DNA from 2 places in the Sphingobium sp. 22B genome. Region 2 is predicted to be linked to the other one. Evidence: riboswitches for the same ligand, from Rfam matches in the RefSeq annotation. Region 2 holds a riboswitch; the other holds the start of a gene.

Region 1 (7,251 bases), on a different contig from region 2:
GCGCGGGGCCGGGCGATCCGGACCTGCTCACCCGCAAGGCCGAAAGGCTGATCGCGGCGGCGGACGTCGTCTTCCACGACGCGCTGGTCGGGCCGGGCGTGATCGACCTCATCCCCCCAGGCGTCGAGCGGGTCAGCGTCGGCAAGCGTTCGGGCCGCCATTCGAAGGCGCAGGGCAGCATCAACGACCTGCTGCTCGCGGCCGCCAGGGCGGGCCGCCGCGTCGTCCGCCTCAAGGGCGGCGACCCCTCGGTCTTCGGCCGCTCGGCGGAGGAGATGGCCCATCTGGCGGAGGCGGGCGTTGCCGTGCGCATCTGCCCCGGCGTCACCACGGCCAGCGCGGCGGCGGCGAGCGGCCATGCCTCGCTCACCCTGCGCGGCGTGGCGCGGGGATTGACGCTGGTGACCGCGCATCTGAAGGCGGGCGAGCCGCTGCGGCTCGACTGGGAAGCGCTGGCCCGTCCGGACGGCACGCTCGGCATCTATATGGGCCGCGCGGCGGCGGGCGAGATCGGCCGCTGCCTGATCGCCGCCGGACGCGATCCCGAAACGCCGGTGATGGTGGCGGTCAACGTCTCCCTGCCCAATGAACGCCTGATCCGCGGCAAGCTGTCGGCGCTCGCCTTTCTGGTGCGGACGATCAGCGACGACGACCCGACCCTGCTGCTGATCGGGGAGGCGGTGGCCGGGACGCATGCGCCTGCCGACCTCGCCGCGCATGTTGGCCTTCACGCCTGACGACCGTCTCGACCCGGCCGGGTGAGTCTCTCCAGATCCTCCGGCCGGTTGATGTTGGGCAGCACGAACTCCGGCCGCTCCACGATCCGCGCGCCCACCCGCTCCAGCCAGCCACGGATCGACCGGTTATTCTCCTCCGCCAGATGCGCGTCCAACTCGCCAGCCAGGGAAGCAGGCCAGAAGCCGATCAGCTGCTGCCCCTTGAGGATGGCGGCTCCCTGTCCGATCAACGCCTCCGCCAGCCCGTCCGGATAGGCGGGCACGTCGCATCCGGTCGTCAGCACCGCGTCATAACCCTGCGCCCGCGCATGATGCAGCGCCGCGTTCAAGCCCCCCAGCGGCCCCATGTCCGCAGCCGGCCGATCCGCCAGCCCGATCATCCCCTCCACCTGCCGGCCGCAGACCGCCACGGTTTCGACCTGCCGCCCCAACGCCGCCACCGCATGCTCCAGCAGGCTGCGCCCATCCAGCATCGCCCGCGCCTTGTCGCTGCCGAACCGGCTGGACCGCCCGCCGGCCAGAACCGCCCCCATCAGCCGCATCATGCGCCGCCCGCGATGATCCGGGCATAGCTGTCGGGATCGACATTGCTGCCGGAGATCACCACGACGCTCGCCCCGTCGGCATCCGGAGCCAGCCCGGCCAGCATCGCCGCCAGCGACGCGGCCCCGCCCGGCTCCACCACCAGCTTGAGCGCCGAAAAGGCAAAGCGCATCGCGTCGCGCACCTGATCGTCGCTCACCGCAAGGCCGCCCGACAGATAGGCCCGGTTGATGGGAAAGGTCAGCGCCCCCGGCGCGGGAGACAGCAGGGCGTCGCAGATCGACCGCGCATCGGGCGATACGCTTTCCCGCACGCCGCTCGCCAGCGAGCGCGCCGTGTCGTCGAACGCTTCCGGCTCCACCGCCAGGATCGCGACGCCGGGCTGGCGCGCCTTCACGGCGGTCGCAATTCCCGACACCATGCCGCCGCCGCCGCAATTGACGAGGATCTGGCCGATCTCCGCCCCTGCTTCGGCGGCCTGTTCCATGATCTCCAGCCCGATCGTGCCCTGGCCGGCCATGATGAAGGGATCGTCGAAGGACGGCACCAGCACCGCGCCCCGTTCGTTCGCCAGCCTCGTGGCGATTTCCTCCCGGCTTTGGGTGAAGCGGTCATAGAGCACGACATCGGCGCCCAGCGCCCGCGTATTCGCCGTCTTGATCGCGGGCGCGTCGGCCGGCATCACGATCGTCGCCGCCATGCCCAGCAACCGCGCCGCAAGGGCAACGCCCTGCGCATGATTGCCCGAAGACCAGGCGACGACCCCCGCCTTCCGCTCCGCCGCGTCCAGGCGGGCCAGCCGGTTGTAGGCGCCGCGGAACTTGAACGATCCGCTGTGCTGCGCGCCTTCGAACTTCACCAGCACGCACCGGCCGCAGCGGGCGTTGAGCGCCGCATTTTCCAGCAGCGGCGTGCGGATGGCGGCAGGGGCGATGACCCGCGCCGCATCCTCGACATCGGCGGGGCTGATGGCGAACGGCATGTAATCTCCTTCCATGGCTGCCTCTTGGCATGGCCGCCGCTTTCCCTTATGGCGCGGGACGCGGGCGGGGCAATGCCTTCGCGCGCAAAAAGAAGATCGCGCCGGTGCCCCGAAGGGGGCTGAAAACGGGAATGCGGTGCGGACGGGAAACCGTCCTATTCCGCGGCTGTCCCTGCAACTGTAAGCGGTGAGCGCGATGCACTTCGGCCCAGGGGCCGGCCACTGGACGCAAGTCCGGGAAGGCGTGCATCGCCGCATTGACCCGCGAGCCAGGAGACCTGCCGGCGCATGGTCGCTCTTGCCTTGGTCCAGGGTATGGCCATGGCACGGTGTTCTCCGTCTGAGCGACGAAGCGGCGCAGGGCCGCATCGGTGCGGGGGGAGGGCGCGAGCGCCGGCCATTTCCCCCGTCCGGCCGCGCGAGCGGACGCCCTGAGCCATGTTGCACCGGCGCTCAGGGGGAATATAGACATGTTGAGGATTTCCATTTCCATCGCCGCCTTGCTCGCGGCGGCTCCCGCCCTGGCGGAGGATGAGATCATCGTCACCGCGCTGGGCATCGAACAGCCGCGCGACGAGGTCGGCCAGGCAGTCACCGTCATCGACGCCGACACCATCCGCACCCGCCAGAGCGTCAGCGTCGTCGACCTGCTGGCCACCACGCCGGGGGTGCGCTTCAACCGCAGCGGCAGCCTTGGCGGCGTGACCGGGGTTTCGTTGCGCGGGGCGGAAACGACGCAGACGCTGGTGCTGATCGACGGGGTCAAGGTCAACGACACCAGCGGCATCGGTGACATGTACGACTTCGGCAATCTGCTGACCGGCAATATCCGGCGAATCGAAATTTTGAGGGGGTCCAACTCCATCGCCTATGGCAGCCAGGCCATAGGCGGCGTCGTCAACATCATGACCGGCACGCCTGCCGCCGGTTTCGCGGGCAATGCCTCGGTCGATTACGGTTACAGCAATACGCTGAACGCCAAGGCGGATGTTTCGGGCGGCAGCGGCATCGCTTCGGGCGGCCTCGGCATCGCCTATTTCAACACCGACGGCATTTCCTCCGCCGCCAGCGGCACGGAAAAGGACGGGTATGAGAATATCGCCGCCAATGCCAAGCTCAAGCTGGCCTTTACCGATACGCTCAGCCTCGACCTGCGCGGCTATTATATCCATGCCGATCTGGATACCGACAACGGCGTGGTGGACAGCACCGCCGACAGCTCGAAATCCGATCAATATGTCGGCTATGCCGGTCTGAACCTGTCGCTGTTCGACGGCAGGCTCACCAACCGGGCGGCCGTGACCTGGTTCCGCATGGACCGCGACTATACATCCGCATTCGGCCCTTATGGCTATTCGGGCACCAATCTGCGCTTCGAATATGAGGGTGTTTATCAGCCGGTCGATCAGGCCAAGCTGGTCTTCGGCTATGAACATGAACGGCCCGACTACGACTTCTCCGGCTTCGGCTCGACCGAAAGCCACCGGGCCGATATGGACAGCGTCTATGCGCTGGCCATCGTGAAGCCGGTCGCCGGCCTGTCGCTGACCGCCGGCGCGCGGCATGACGATCACAGCCAGTTCGGCGGCGCGACCACCTTCGGCGCCAATGCGAACTACACGCCCAACGCCGGCGCGACCAATATCCGCATGAGCTATGGGGAGGGGTTCAAGGCCCCCTCGCTCTACCAGCTTTACGGCGCCGACGTCGGCAATGCGGGCCTGCGCCCGGAGCGGTCGAAAAGCTACGACATCGGCTTCGACCAAAGGCTGGACGGCGACCGGGCGATCCTCTCCGTCACGGCTTTCCGCCGCGACACCAAAGACCAGATCAACTATGATTATTCGATCGGTCTTTACGGCGGTTACAATAATCTCGACCGCACCCGCGCCAAGGGGGTGGAGGCGATGCTGGCCCTGAAGCCTGTCGATGCGCTGACCGTCACCGCCGCCTACAGCTATGTCGATGCGCGCGACCGCAATACCGACGCCCGGCTCCCGCGCCGCGCCGCCGATGCGGTCAGCGTTTCGGCGGACTATGTCTGGCCCTTCGGCCTGTCGACCGGCGCGACCGTAACGATGGTGGGCGACAGCTTCAACGATGCGACCAACGCGATCCGGCTGGACGGCTATGCCGTGACGGACGTGCGGGCATCCTTCCCGATCCGGGAAAATCTGGAGATCTACGGCCGCATCGACAATCTGACCGATGAGAAATACGCCACGGTCCATGGCTATGGCACCTACGGCCGGTCGGCCTTCGGCGGCGTGCGTGCGCGCTTCTGAAAATAGCCTAGTGGCGCGGCGCGGCGTTCACCCGCGCCGCGCCCTTGCGCTGCGCCGTGCCCTTGCGCGCAGCGCCGTCAAGCTGCGCTGCGATGCCCCGCGCCGCCTCGACATAGGCGGGGCCGCCGCACACCGTCCACGCCTGCGGCACGCGGATGCGCGGGATGGCGCGCAGTATGGGGTGGTGCAGCATTTCCGTCCCCTGATCGACCACCTTCTCGCTGCCGGTCTCCACGATCAGCCAGTCCGGACGGGCGGCGATCATCTCCTCCAGCGACAGTTGCGACAGCGCCGGCTTGCCCAGCCTGCGGGCCAGATTGATCAGGCCCACCCGCTGCATCAGGTCGTCGACCAGCGTGCCGGTGCCGGTCATATAGCCGCGCCGCTGATAATAGGCCGCAACCCCACGACGCTTCGGCGGGGGCAGGGCGGCCAGGTCGCGGTTCATCCGGGCGATCATCGCTTCGCCCCGTTCGGGATGGCCGACCGCCGCCGCCACCTGCCGGATCTGCGTCAGGATCATGGCATAGCTGTCCGCGCTCGCCAGCCGCAGGGTCCGCCACTGGCCCGGCGGCGCGCCGACGACGCTGCCGCCGGAAGGAAAGCCGATCAGCAGGTCGGGGCGGATCGCCAGCACTTCCTCCGCCGGGCGCTTGAGGGTGCGGAAGGCGCGGGCCCTGCCGACCGCCGCCGACAGTTCCGGGTCGTGCCCATAGGGGCTGAGCGCGGCGATCTGCGCCGGGTCCGCCAGAGCGAGCACATATTGGTCGGCGCAGGTGTTGAGCGACACGATGCGCCGGGGTTGGGCGGGCGCCGCGCCGGTCAGGGCCAGGGCGCAGAACGTTGTAAGGATCATTCTGCACCGCACGCTGCTGCTCCCGGATCGTGCCTCAACAAACCAACGTGCTCCCGCCTTCGCAGGAGCACGGCACGCTGTAGCAAGCAGGGAAGGACGCGCAAGCCATGAGCGCCCGGCACCATCCGCTGCTGATCCCCACGCTGACGGCGCTGGCGCTGCTGGCCGCCCTTGCTTCCCTCACTCTTGGCGCGGTTCCGCTCTCCCCGGCGCGCATCTTCGCCGTCCTCGGCGGCGGCGGCGATGACATCGCCCGCGCCATCCTTCTCGACCTGCGCCTGCCCCGCATGCTGCTTGGCCTGATCGTCGGCGCGATGCTCGGGCTGGCGGGCGCGGCGCTTCAGGGCTATCTGCGCAATCCGCTGGCCGAACCTTCGGTCCTGGGGGCATCCAACTGCGCCGCGCTGGGCGCGGTCGGCGCGCTCTATTTCGGGCTGGCGCAGGCGCATCCGCTGGCGCTTCCCGCGCTCGCCATCATGACCGGCCTGATCGGCATAGCCGCGCTGTTCCTGCTCGCGGGGCCCGCGGAAAGCCCGCTCACGCTGATCCTCGCCGGCATCGCCATCGCGACGCTGGCGGGGGCGGGGATCAGCCTGTCGCTGAACCTGTCGCCCAATCCCTTCGCCGCCATGGAGATCATGAGCTGGCTGATGGGCAGCCTGGAAAACCGCGCCTATGGCCATGTCTGGATCGCGCTGCCCTGCGTTGTCGTCGGCGCGGCGCTGCTGATCGCGGACGGACGGACGCTGGACGCGCTGACGTTGGGGGAGGATGGGGCGCAGGCGCTTGGCATCGACCTTCGCCGGGCGCGCATCCGCCTGATGCTGGGCGTCGCCATCGGCGTCGGCGGCGCGGTGGCGGTGTCCGGGGCGATCGGCTTCGTCGGCCTGATCGTGCCGCATCTGGTGCGGCCGCTGACCGACCGCTCCCCCTCCGCCATATTGCTGCCCTCCATGCTGGGCGGCGCGGCGCTGCTGACGCTGGCGGACATCGGCGTGCGGCTGATACCGACCGGCAGCGAACTCAAGCTGGGGGTGCTGACGGCGCTGCTGGGCGTTCCGGTGTTCCTGATGCATCTGATGCGGGAGAGGCGGCTATGGTGACGATCCGCGCACAGGGGCTTTCCGTCAGGCTGGGCCGCCATCCGGCGGTAAGCGGCGTCGATCTTGCGCTCGGGCCGGGCGAGCTGGTCGGCATCATCGGTCCCAATGGCGCAGGGAAGTCGACGCTGATCCGCGCCATGCTGGGCCTTGTGAAACGGGAAAACGGCTTCGTCCTGATCGACGGCGCCGATAGCGCGCGGCTCGGCCGGCAGCAGATCGCCCGGCGCATCGCCTATCTGCCGCAGGGACAGACGCTGCACTGGCCGCTGGCGGTGGAGCGGCTGGTGGCGCTGGGCCGCCTGCCGCATCTGGGGCCGCTGTCCCGCCTTTCCGTGGAGGATGAGGCGCTGATCGACGCCGCCCTGATGCGCGCCGACGCACTGCATCTGAAGGGCAGGGTGGCGACAGAATTGTCGGGGGGCGAGCGCGCCCGCGTGCTGCTGGCCCGGGCGCTGGCGGTCGGCGCGCCCGCGCTGATCGCGGACGAGCCCTTGGCCGCGCTCGATCCGGGGCATCAGATCGACGTCATGGACCTGCTCAGGGCAGAGGCGCGGGCGGGATCGCTGGTCGTCACCGTGCTGCACGACCTGGGCATGGCGGCGCGCTATTGCGACCGGCTGGTGCTGATGGATCGCGGCGCGCCGGTGGCCGACGGCGCGCCGCTGGACGTGCTGACGGCGGGGAATCTCGCCAAAGTGTACGGCATTTCGGCACGCATAGAAACGGACGGCGACTGGCCATTGAT
Region 2 (7,251 bases):
GCTATCGCATTCACCGCCGCGACCGTGATGGCGCTGCCGCCGGGGCGACCCTCCACGATACAGCAGGGGACGGGCCGGCTGCGCCAGAGCGCTTCCTTCGATTCCGCCGCGCCGACGAAGCCGACGGGGCAGCCGATGATCGCGGCCGGGCGGGGGCAGTCGGGGTCCTCCAGCATGTTGAGCAGATGGAAAAGCGCCGTCGGGGCATTGCCGATCGCGACCAGCGCACCCTCCAGATGCGGGCGCCAGAGTTCGAGCGCCGCGGCCGAGCGGGTGTTGGACATTTGCGCCGCCAGGGCAGGCACCTGCGGATCGTTCAGGGTGCAGAGGATCGGATTGGCGGCGGGCAGGCGCTTCAGGGTTATGCCCTCCGACACCATGCGCGCGTCGCAGAGGATCGGCGCGCCCGCCTGAAGCGCGGCGATGGCGTCCCGGGCGAAGGACGGCGAAAAGCGGATGTGGGAAGCAAGTCCGACCAGACCCGCCGCATGGATCATGCGGACGGCGATGCGTTCCTCCTCGGGCGAGAAGCGGGCAAGGTCGGCTTCGGCGCGAATGGTGCGGAAGGACTGCCGGTAGATGGCGGCTCCGTCGGTTTCGTAGCTGTGGGGCATCAGGGCCTTCCGAAAAGGGCGAGGATTTGTCGGGCGGTCAGGCCGGTCGTTTCCGGCGGCGATCCGGCGCGGGCGTTGCGGGACAGGTCGAAGCGGCCCTGCCGGCCGGTGAGGACCAGCCCTGCGGGCCTTTGGCGGGCGCAGCCCTTGGCGCAGCCGGACACATGCAGTGACCCTTCGACAAGGGGCGCGAGCCGGGTGGCGAGGCCGCGGGTCTCGACGCTTGCCTGCGGGCATGCGGGCGCGCCGGGGCAGGCGTCGACGCGGAGCAAGCCGTCAGGGGAGGCGTGCTCCGCGCTGTCTGCGCCGCCCTCCAGGATCAAACCGCGCCATGGGGTGAGGCGCAGGGCCGTGACATGCGGTTTCCCGGCCAGCGCGATAAGGCTGTCGGCGTCAAGCTGACCGAAGGGAATGCCGTGGAAAGGCCCCGATGCCTCCGCCAGCAATTGGGACAGCGGGCGGGACGGCGCGGGCGCGATGTCGGCAGCGGTCGGCAGCGGGGCTTCGTGCCGGGCGGCACGGCCCGATGCGCCGCCGCCCGTGGCAAGGAACCAGCGGGCAAGCGCAATCAGGTCGCGCGCCGCCGTTTCAACGCTGGTGGGCGAACCCAGCGGACGCCCCTCCACCCGCAGCAGCAGCCTGCCCGCCTCGCTGCGCTCGAACCGGAAATCGGCGGGGACGGCGGCAAGACAGGGCGCAGGCCCGGCATCTATGGCGATCCCGATCTTGGAAGGAAGCTGGGGCAGCTCAGCGATGCGGGCGATCAGGCTGAGCGCGATGCTTTCCGTGTCGTCCCTGGGCAATGAATCGGGAGCGAGCAGGAAATTGCGGCGCGCTTCGCGGGCCGGATCGTGATCTGCAAGGCCCAGGGCGACAAGGCGCCGGAGCAGCGGGCCATGGCCTTGTTCCGTCACGCCGCGAAGCTGGAGCGCGGCCCGGTTGGTGAGGTCGACAAGGCCATTGCCGTGAAGACGTGCGGCTTCGGCAAGGCCGATGGCCTGGGGGACGGTCAGACGGCCCAGCGGTGGACGGACCCGCACCAGCAGCCCGTCGCCCGCCATCATCGGGCGCCATGCCGTCGGGCACCAGCCGCGAATGGCGGCGGACGATGCGCTTTGCGCGTCTGGCAACGGACCTTACCTCCCACGTCGCAACGACGGCCGGAGGGTTCACCCCCAGCCGCATTTCGTCGCCCGTGCGGAGAACCGAGCCGTGACCATCCCCTGGACCATGGCTAGAGCGACCTTTGCGTTCGGCAGGTCTCCTGGCTTGCGGGTCGTCGCTTCGGCACGGGCCTTCCCGGATCGCTCCAGTGGCTGGCCGTTCCCCGGGGGGAACCGCACGTCCTTGCCTTGCTCGCCGCTCACAGTTGCAGGGACAGCCACGGATTAGGGAGTCTCCTCCCGCACCGCGTTCCCATTTAAGCCCCTTCGGGGCACCGACGCGATCGATGGAGCGGGCGGAACCCGCTCCAAAAACGCTCATAGGCCGGGCGGAAAGGAAAGGGAAGAGGCCTTCGGACGGGAATCGTCAGCGCGTAACGATGGTGGAATGCCAGTCGGTGCGATGTTCCCAGCCGCGCCTCTCCAGTTCCGGCGTCGCCTCCTCGCTCACCGGATAGCCCAGGCACAGCAGGCCGAGGCAGCGCCAGTTTTCCGGAATGGCGAGCAGGGCGTCCACGGTCGGGCGGTCGAGGATCGAAACCCAGCCCATGCCGATGCCGCGCGTGCGGGCAGCCAGCCAGAGGGTGTGGATCGCCATCACGCAGCTATAGCGGCGCGCCTCCGGCATGGTGATCGCGCCCAGCCTGTGGCCGGTTTCCGTGCCTTCGTCGCAATAGACCGCGAACAGCACCGGCGCTTCGCGCAGGCCGTGCAATTTCAGGCTTCGGTACAGCCTGTCTTCCTCCCCCCGATAGATACTGCCCGCCTCGATCACCTGCGCGTCGACATGGGCGGCAAGATCCTCGCGCAGGGCGGGCGTTTCGATCCGGACGAAACGCCAGGGCTGCGACAGCCCGACGGAGGGCGCGCTATGGGCAAGGGCAAGGAGCCGTTCGACCTCGCTCTCGTCCAGCGGATCGGTCAGGAAATGGCGCACGTCGCGACGCAGGTGCACCAGTTCCTCAAAGGCGGCGATGTCGAAGGCGGTGTGTGTCAGAATTCGATTCCCGGCTGGGCCTTCACGCCGCTGCGGAAGGGATGTTTGACGAGGGTCATTTCAGTGACGAGATCGGCCGCCTCTATCAGCGCCTCGGGCGCGTTGCGGCCTGTGACGATGACATGCTTCATTTCGCCCCTGGCGGTCACGGCCTCCAACACCTCTTCGACCGGAAGATAGTCGTAGCGCAGGACGATGTTGAGTTCATCGGCAAGGACCATGTCATAGGCCGGATCGGCGATCATGCGTTTCACCTCATCCCATGCTTCGCGTGCAAGGGCAATGTCCCGCGTCCGGTCCTGCGTGTTCCAGGTGAAGCCTTCGCCCATCGGCTTGAATTCGACATTGTCGGGGAACGCATCGAACACCCGTTTTTCTCCGGTGGTCATCGCGCCCTTCACGAACTGCACGACGCCCACCTTCCTGCCATGGCCGATGGCGCGGACCACCATGCCGAGCGCGGCGGTCGTCTTGCCCTTGCCCTTGCCGGTGTGGACGATCAGCAGGCCCTTTTCCTGCGTCTTGGTCGCCATGATCCTGTCATGAGCGGCCTGTTTCTTCTTCATCTTTTCGGCATGCTGTTCGGGCGTGCGTTCGATCATTGCGGGGCATCCTTGAGTTGGGAGAGAAGCATGGCGGCGCTGTTCGACCGGGGTTTCCAAAGGGCGCGGTCCAGCGCTTCGTGAAGGCGGGCGGCGGTCTCCCGCAGGGCTGCCGGATTGGCCTCCGCCATGAAGGCGCGGACCGCCTCATCCTCGATGAAAGCGGCGTGGACGGCGTCGAAATGATGATCCTTCACCGCATGGGTCGTGGCGGCGAAAGCGAAGAGATAGTCGACGGAGGCCGCGATCTCGAACGCGCCCTTGTAGCCGTGGCGCATCATGCCCGCGATCCATTTGGGGTTGGTGACGCGGGCGCGGACGATGCGGCCGATCTCGTCCTCCAGCGTGCGGATGACCGGACGTTCGGGACGGCTGTGGTCGTTATGATAGCTGAGCGGCCTCCTGCCGGAGAGATGCTCGACCGCGGCGGCGATGCCGCCTTCGAACTGGTAGTAATCGTCGCTGTCGAGCAGGTCGTGCTCGCGATTGTCCTGATTCTGGATCAGCGCGTCGGCTTCGGTCAGGCGCTGCGCGAAGAGGCCGCGTTCGCTGTCGCCTTCCACCCCGCCGCCATAGGCATAGCTGCCCCAGTCGAGATAGACATTGGCAAGGTCCGACCGGTCGTGCCAGATCTTCTCGTCGATCATCGCCTGGAGGCCGGCGCCATAGGCGCCCGGTTTCGAACCGAAGACGCGGCTTCCCGCGCGGCGCCGCGCGGCCTTTTCCGGCGTGCCCTGCGCGATCAGCGCGGCGGTTTCGATGCGGTGGCGGGCGGCGGCCGGATTGTCCTCGTCCGGCTCGTCCAGCGCCATGACGGCGCGGGCGGCGCTGTCGATCAGGTCGATCTGTTCCGGGAAGGCGTCGCGGAAGAAGCCGGACACGCGGAAGGTGACGTCGACGCGGGGGCGGTTCAGTTCCGCGATCTTCATGACTTCGAAACCGATGACCCGGCCCGAAGCCCAGTCCCAGCGGGGCCGGACGCCCATCAGGGCCAGCGCCTGCGCTATGTCGTCGCCGCCGGTCCGCATATTGGCGGTGCCCCAGGCGGAAAGGGCGATGGCGCGGGGATAGTCGCCCTCGCGCTGGAGATAGTCCTGCACGATGAGATCGGCGGAGCGCTGCCCGAGATTCCATGCCGCCACCGTGGGCACGGCCCTGGTGTCGACCGAATAGAAATTGCGCCCGGTGGGGAGGACGTCGGGGCGACCCCTGGTGGGCGCTCCGGAAGGGCCCGGGGCGACGAAATCGCCGTTGAGGGCTTTGAGGAGTGCGGCTTTTTCGGCCTCTCCGCAGCCGTCGACGCGTGGGGCGAGATCGGTTTCGATAGCCTTGAGAACCGCAGCGCTCCGTGGACCGGGAGCGCCTTTCCGGCAACTGCCGTCATCCCCGCCCGCGCGGGAATGACGATGTTCCAGCTCATCGAGCAGGCGGATGGCGTGAAGTTCCAGCCGTTCCACCGTGTCGCCCGTGCTGCGCCAAGGTGCTCCTGTCAGGCTTTGCAGCGCTTCCGGCCGGGGTCCGGCCCAGGGCGCGCCCATCGTGCAGTCGAGCGGGTCGAAATCCAGCCCCAGATCATCCGCCAGCGCACGGAGCAGGGACTGCTGGCCGGCATCGTCCATACCCCTTGGGCAGCGGGCAAGGGAAATGAGCAGGTCGCGGCGAAGGGAACCCTTCGGGCTTTGCGTGAAGACGTGCAGCCCGTCGCGTATCTGCATTTCCTTGAGTTCGCACAGATAGTTGTCGATCGCTGCTAAAGCCTCGTCTCCGCTTCCCTGCGCGCCTGAATCCTTGTCCAGCCCTTGCGAGGCGGCGAGGGCCAGAATGTCCTTGCGCAGCGTTTCCAGCCGGCGTGGGTCCATGCCGGCGGCGAGATAATATTCGTCGACCAGAGCCTCCAGCTCCTTGAGCGGGCCGTAGCTCTCGGCGCGGGTCAATGGCGGCGTCAGATGGTCGACGATGCAGGCGCCGATGCGGCGCTTGGCCTGGGTGCCTTCGCCGGGATCGTTGACGATGAACGGATAGATTTGCGGGATCGGCCCGGCGCAGATTTCCGGAAAGCAGTTTTCGGACAGCGCGATCGCCTTGCCCGGCAGCCATTCGAGATTGCCGTGCTTGCCGACATGGACGACGGCATGGGCGCCGAAATCGCCGGCCAGCCAGATATGGAAGGCGAGATAGGCATGGGGCGGGGGCAGCGCCGGGTCGTGATAGCTGCTCTTGGGATCGACATGATAACCGCGCGACGGCTGCACGGCGACCGCGATCCGGCCGAAGCGGTGCACCGGCAGATGGAAGGCGCCATCGCGGAAGAAAGGATCGGTTTCGGGCGCGCCCCAACGGCACCGGACGGCTTCGCGGACCGTCTGGGGCAGCGTGGCGAAGGCTGCGTCGTAGGCCTGGAGCGAGAGGGTGATTTCACCCGGACGGTCCGGCGCGGCATTGGTGATGCCACCTGTCATGCGCTGCATCAGCGCGGCGCCGTCGGTGGGCGCATCATCCGTTCCGTAGCCTGCTTCCGCCAGGGCCTTCAGAATGGCGGCGGCACTGGCGGGCGTATCGAGGCCGACGCCATTGCCGATGCGGCCATCCCTGTTGGGATAGTTGGCGAGGATGAGCGCGACCTGACGTTCCTCCACTCGCGTTCTACGAAGTTTAGCCCAATTTGCAGTAAGTTGGGATACGAAGCTGACACGATCTTCCAGTATCTGGGGCACGACGATGCTGCATTCCGTGCGGGCATCGAACCGTGCCGCGGCCTTGAAGGCGACCGCGCGGGTGAAGAGGCGGCCGTCCAACTCCGGCAGCGCGACATGCATGGCGAGGTCGCGGGGGCCAAGCCCGCGGGCACTCGACTCCCAGGCGCTCTGTTCGGCGCTGGCGAAGATCGTCTGGAGGATCGCGCAATCCGCCTGTTCGAGGATGGAGGGCGTGCGCGGCTCGCCCGGCGCGCTGGCGGCAAAGGCGGTGGCGTTGAGGATGACGTCCGGCGGCGCCTCCGCCATCAGCCCTTGCAGGAAGTCCCGGGCGAAAGGTTCGCGCAAGGCGCGCACATGGACGGGAAGGACGTTGAGGCCCGCCGTCTCCAATCCCGCGACCATGCGGTCCACGGCTTCCAGCGTGCCCGCGATCAGCAGCGCGCGGTAGAAGAGGAAGAGGGCCGTCGGCTGCCCTGCCTTCCATCCGCTCCTGACCTGATCCAGCGTGGGTCGATCGACGCCGGGCAAATAGAGGCCGGCGTCGGCCACCGGAACGGGCGCATCGGGAACGCCCGCGTCGAAGCCGGCAAGGCGGGCGGCGTTGCGCAGGAAGGCGATGGCGTTGGCAATGCCGCCCTGCCGCAGATAGTCGCGCAGGAGATCGCAGCTCTCCGCCGCGACGGTCGATGCGGCGCGCAACGCGGGGTCATCTTCTCGCCCATCGGCAATCGCCGCAAAGGCTATGCCCTTTTTCCGGGCGATATTTGCAATCTCATCAATGCCATAGGGCCAATAGCTCTTGCCGCCCAGCAGGATGACGCAGACGAATTTGGCGTGGGCGACGACCTTTTCGACATACAGATCGACGGAATAGGGGTGCTTGAGCTGGAGGAGATTGGCCAGCCGGATTTCGGGCGCCGCCCTGCCCAGTTCCTGCCCCAGAACATGGGCCGCGCTCGCGAAACAGGCAAGTTCGCTGTCCGCCACGGTCAGCAGCACGATGTCGCCCGACGACTGGCCGAGGTCGATGGCTTCGTCGCCGTTGGAGACGGTGCCGGGCGTGGCGGTCAGCAGATGCATCAGGCAGAGGCCATCTGCGCGCCGAGCGCGGCCTCTATGGCGGCGCGGTCCATGCCGCTCTGGCCGATCACCACCAGACGGGAGTGGCGCGGTTCGTCG

What was found. Region 2 has a riboswitch for cobalamin ahead of A0J57_RS03545 (cobalamin biosynthesis protein CobG). Riboswitches for the same ligand answer to the same signal wherever they lie in the genome.
Region 1: it holds a riboswitch for cobalamin, as region 2 does, so the genes downstream of both, A0J57_RS21805 (TonB-dependent siderophore receptor) here and A0J57_RS03545 (cobalamin biosynthesis protein CobG) in region 2, are expected to answer to the same signal.

Annotation. Positions count from the first base shown of each region.
Region 1 is NZ_LTAB01000035.1:9,863-17,113, reverse strand. Features, by position in the region: gene cobA (uroporphyrinogen-III C-methyltransferase) at 1-737, shown strand, start outside; gene A0J57_RS21815 (molybdenum cofactor guanylyltransferase) at 728-1,279, opposite strand; gene A0J57_RS21810 (threonine/serine dehydratase) at 1,279-2,262, opposite strand; cobalamin riboswitch at 2,348-2,563, shown strand; gene A0J57_RS21805 (TonB-dependent siderophore receptor) at 2,733-4,547, shown strand; gene A0J57_RS21800 (ABC transporter substrate-binding protein) at 4,555-5,415, opposite strand; gene A0J57_RS21795 (iron ABC transporter permease) at 5,511-6,506, shown strand; gene A0J57_RS21790 (ABC transporter ATP-binding protein) at 6,500-7,251, shown strand, end outside.
Region 2 is NZ_LTAB01000002.1:121,525-128,775, reverse strand. Features, by position in the region: gene A0J57_RS03550 (precorrin-8X methylmutase) at 1-614, opposite strand, end outside; gene A0J57_RS03545 (cobalamin biosynthesis protein CobG) at 614-1,678, opposite strand; cobalamin riboswitch at 1,851-2,072, opposite strand; gene bluB (5,6-dimethylbenzimidazole synthase) at 2,145-2,753, opposite strand; gene cobO (cob(I)yrinic acid a,c-diamide adenosyltransferase) at 2,771-3,376, opposite strand; gene cobN (cobaltochelatase subunit CobN) at 3,373-7,152, opposite strand; gene cobW (cobalamin biosynthesis protein CobW) at 7,152-7,251, opposite strand, start outside.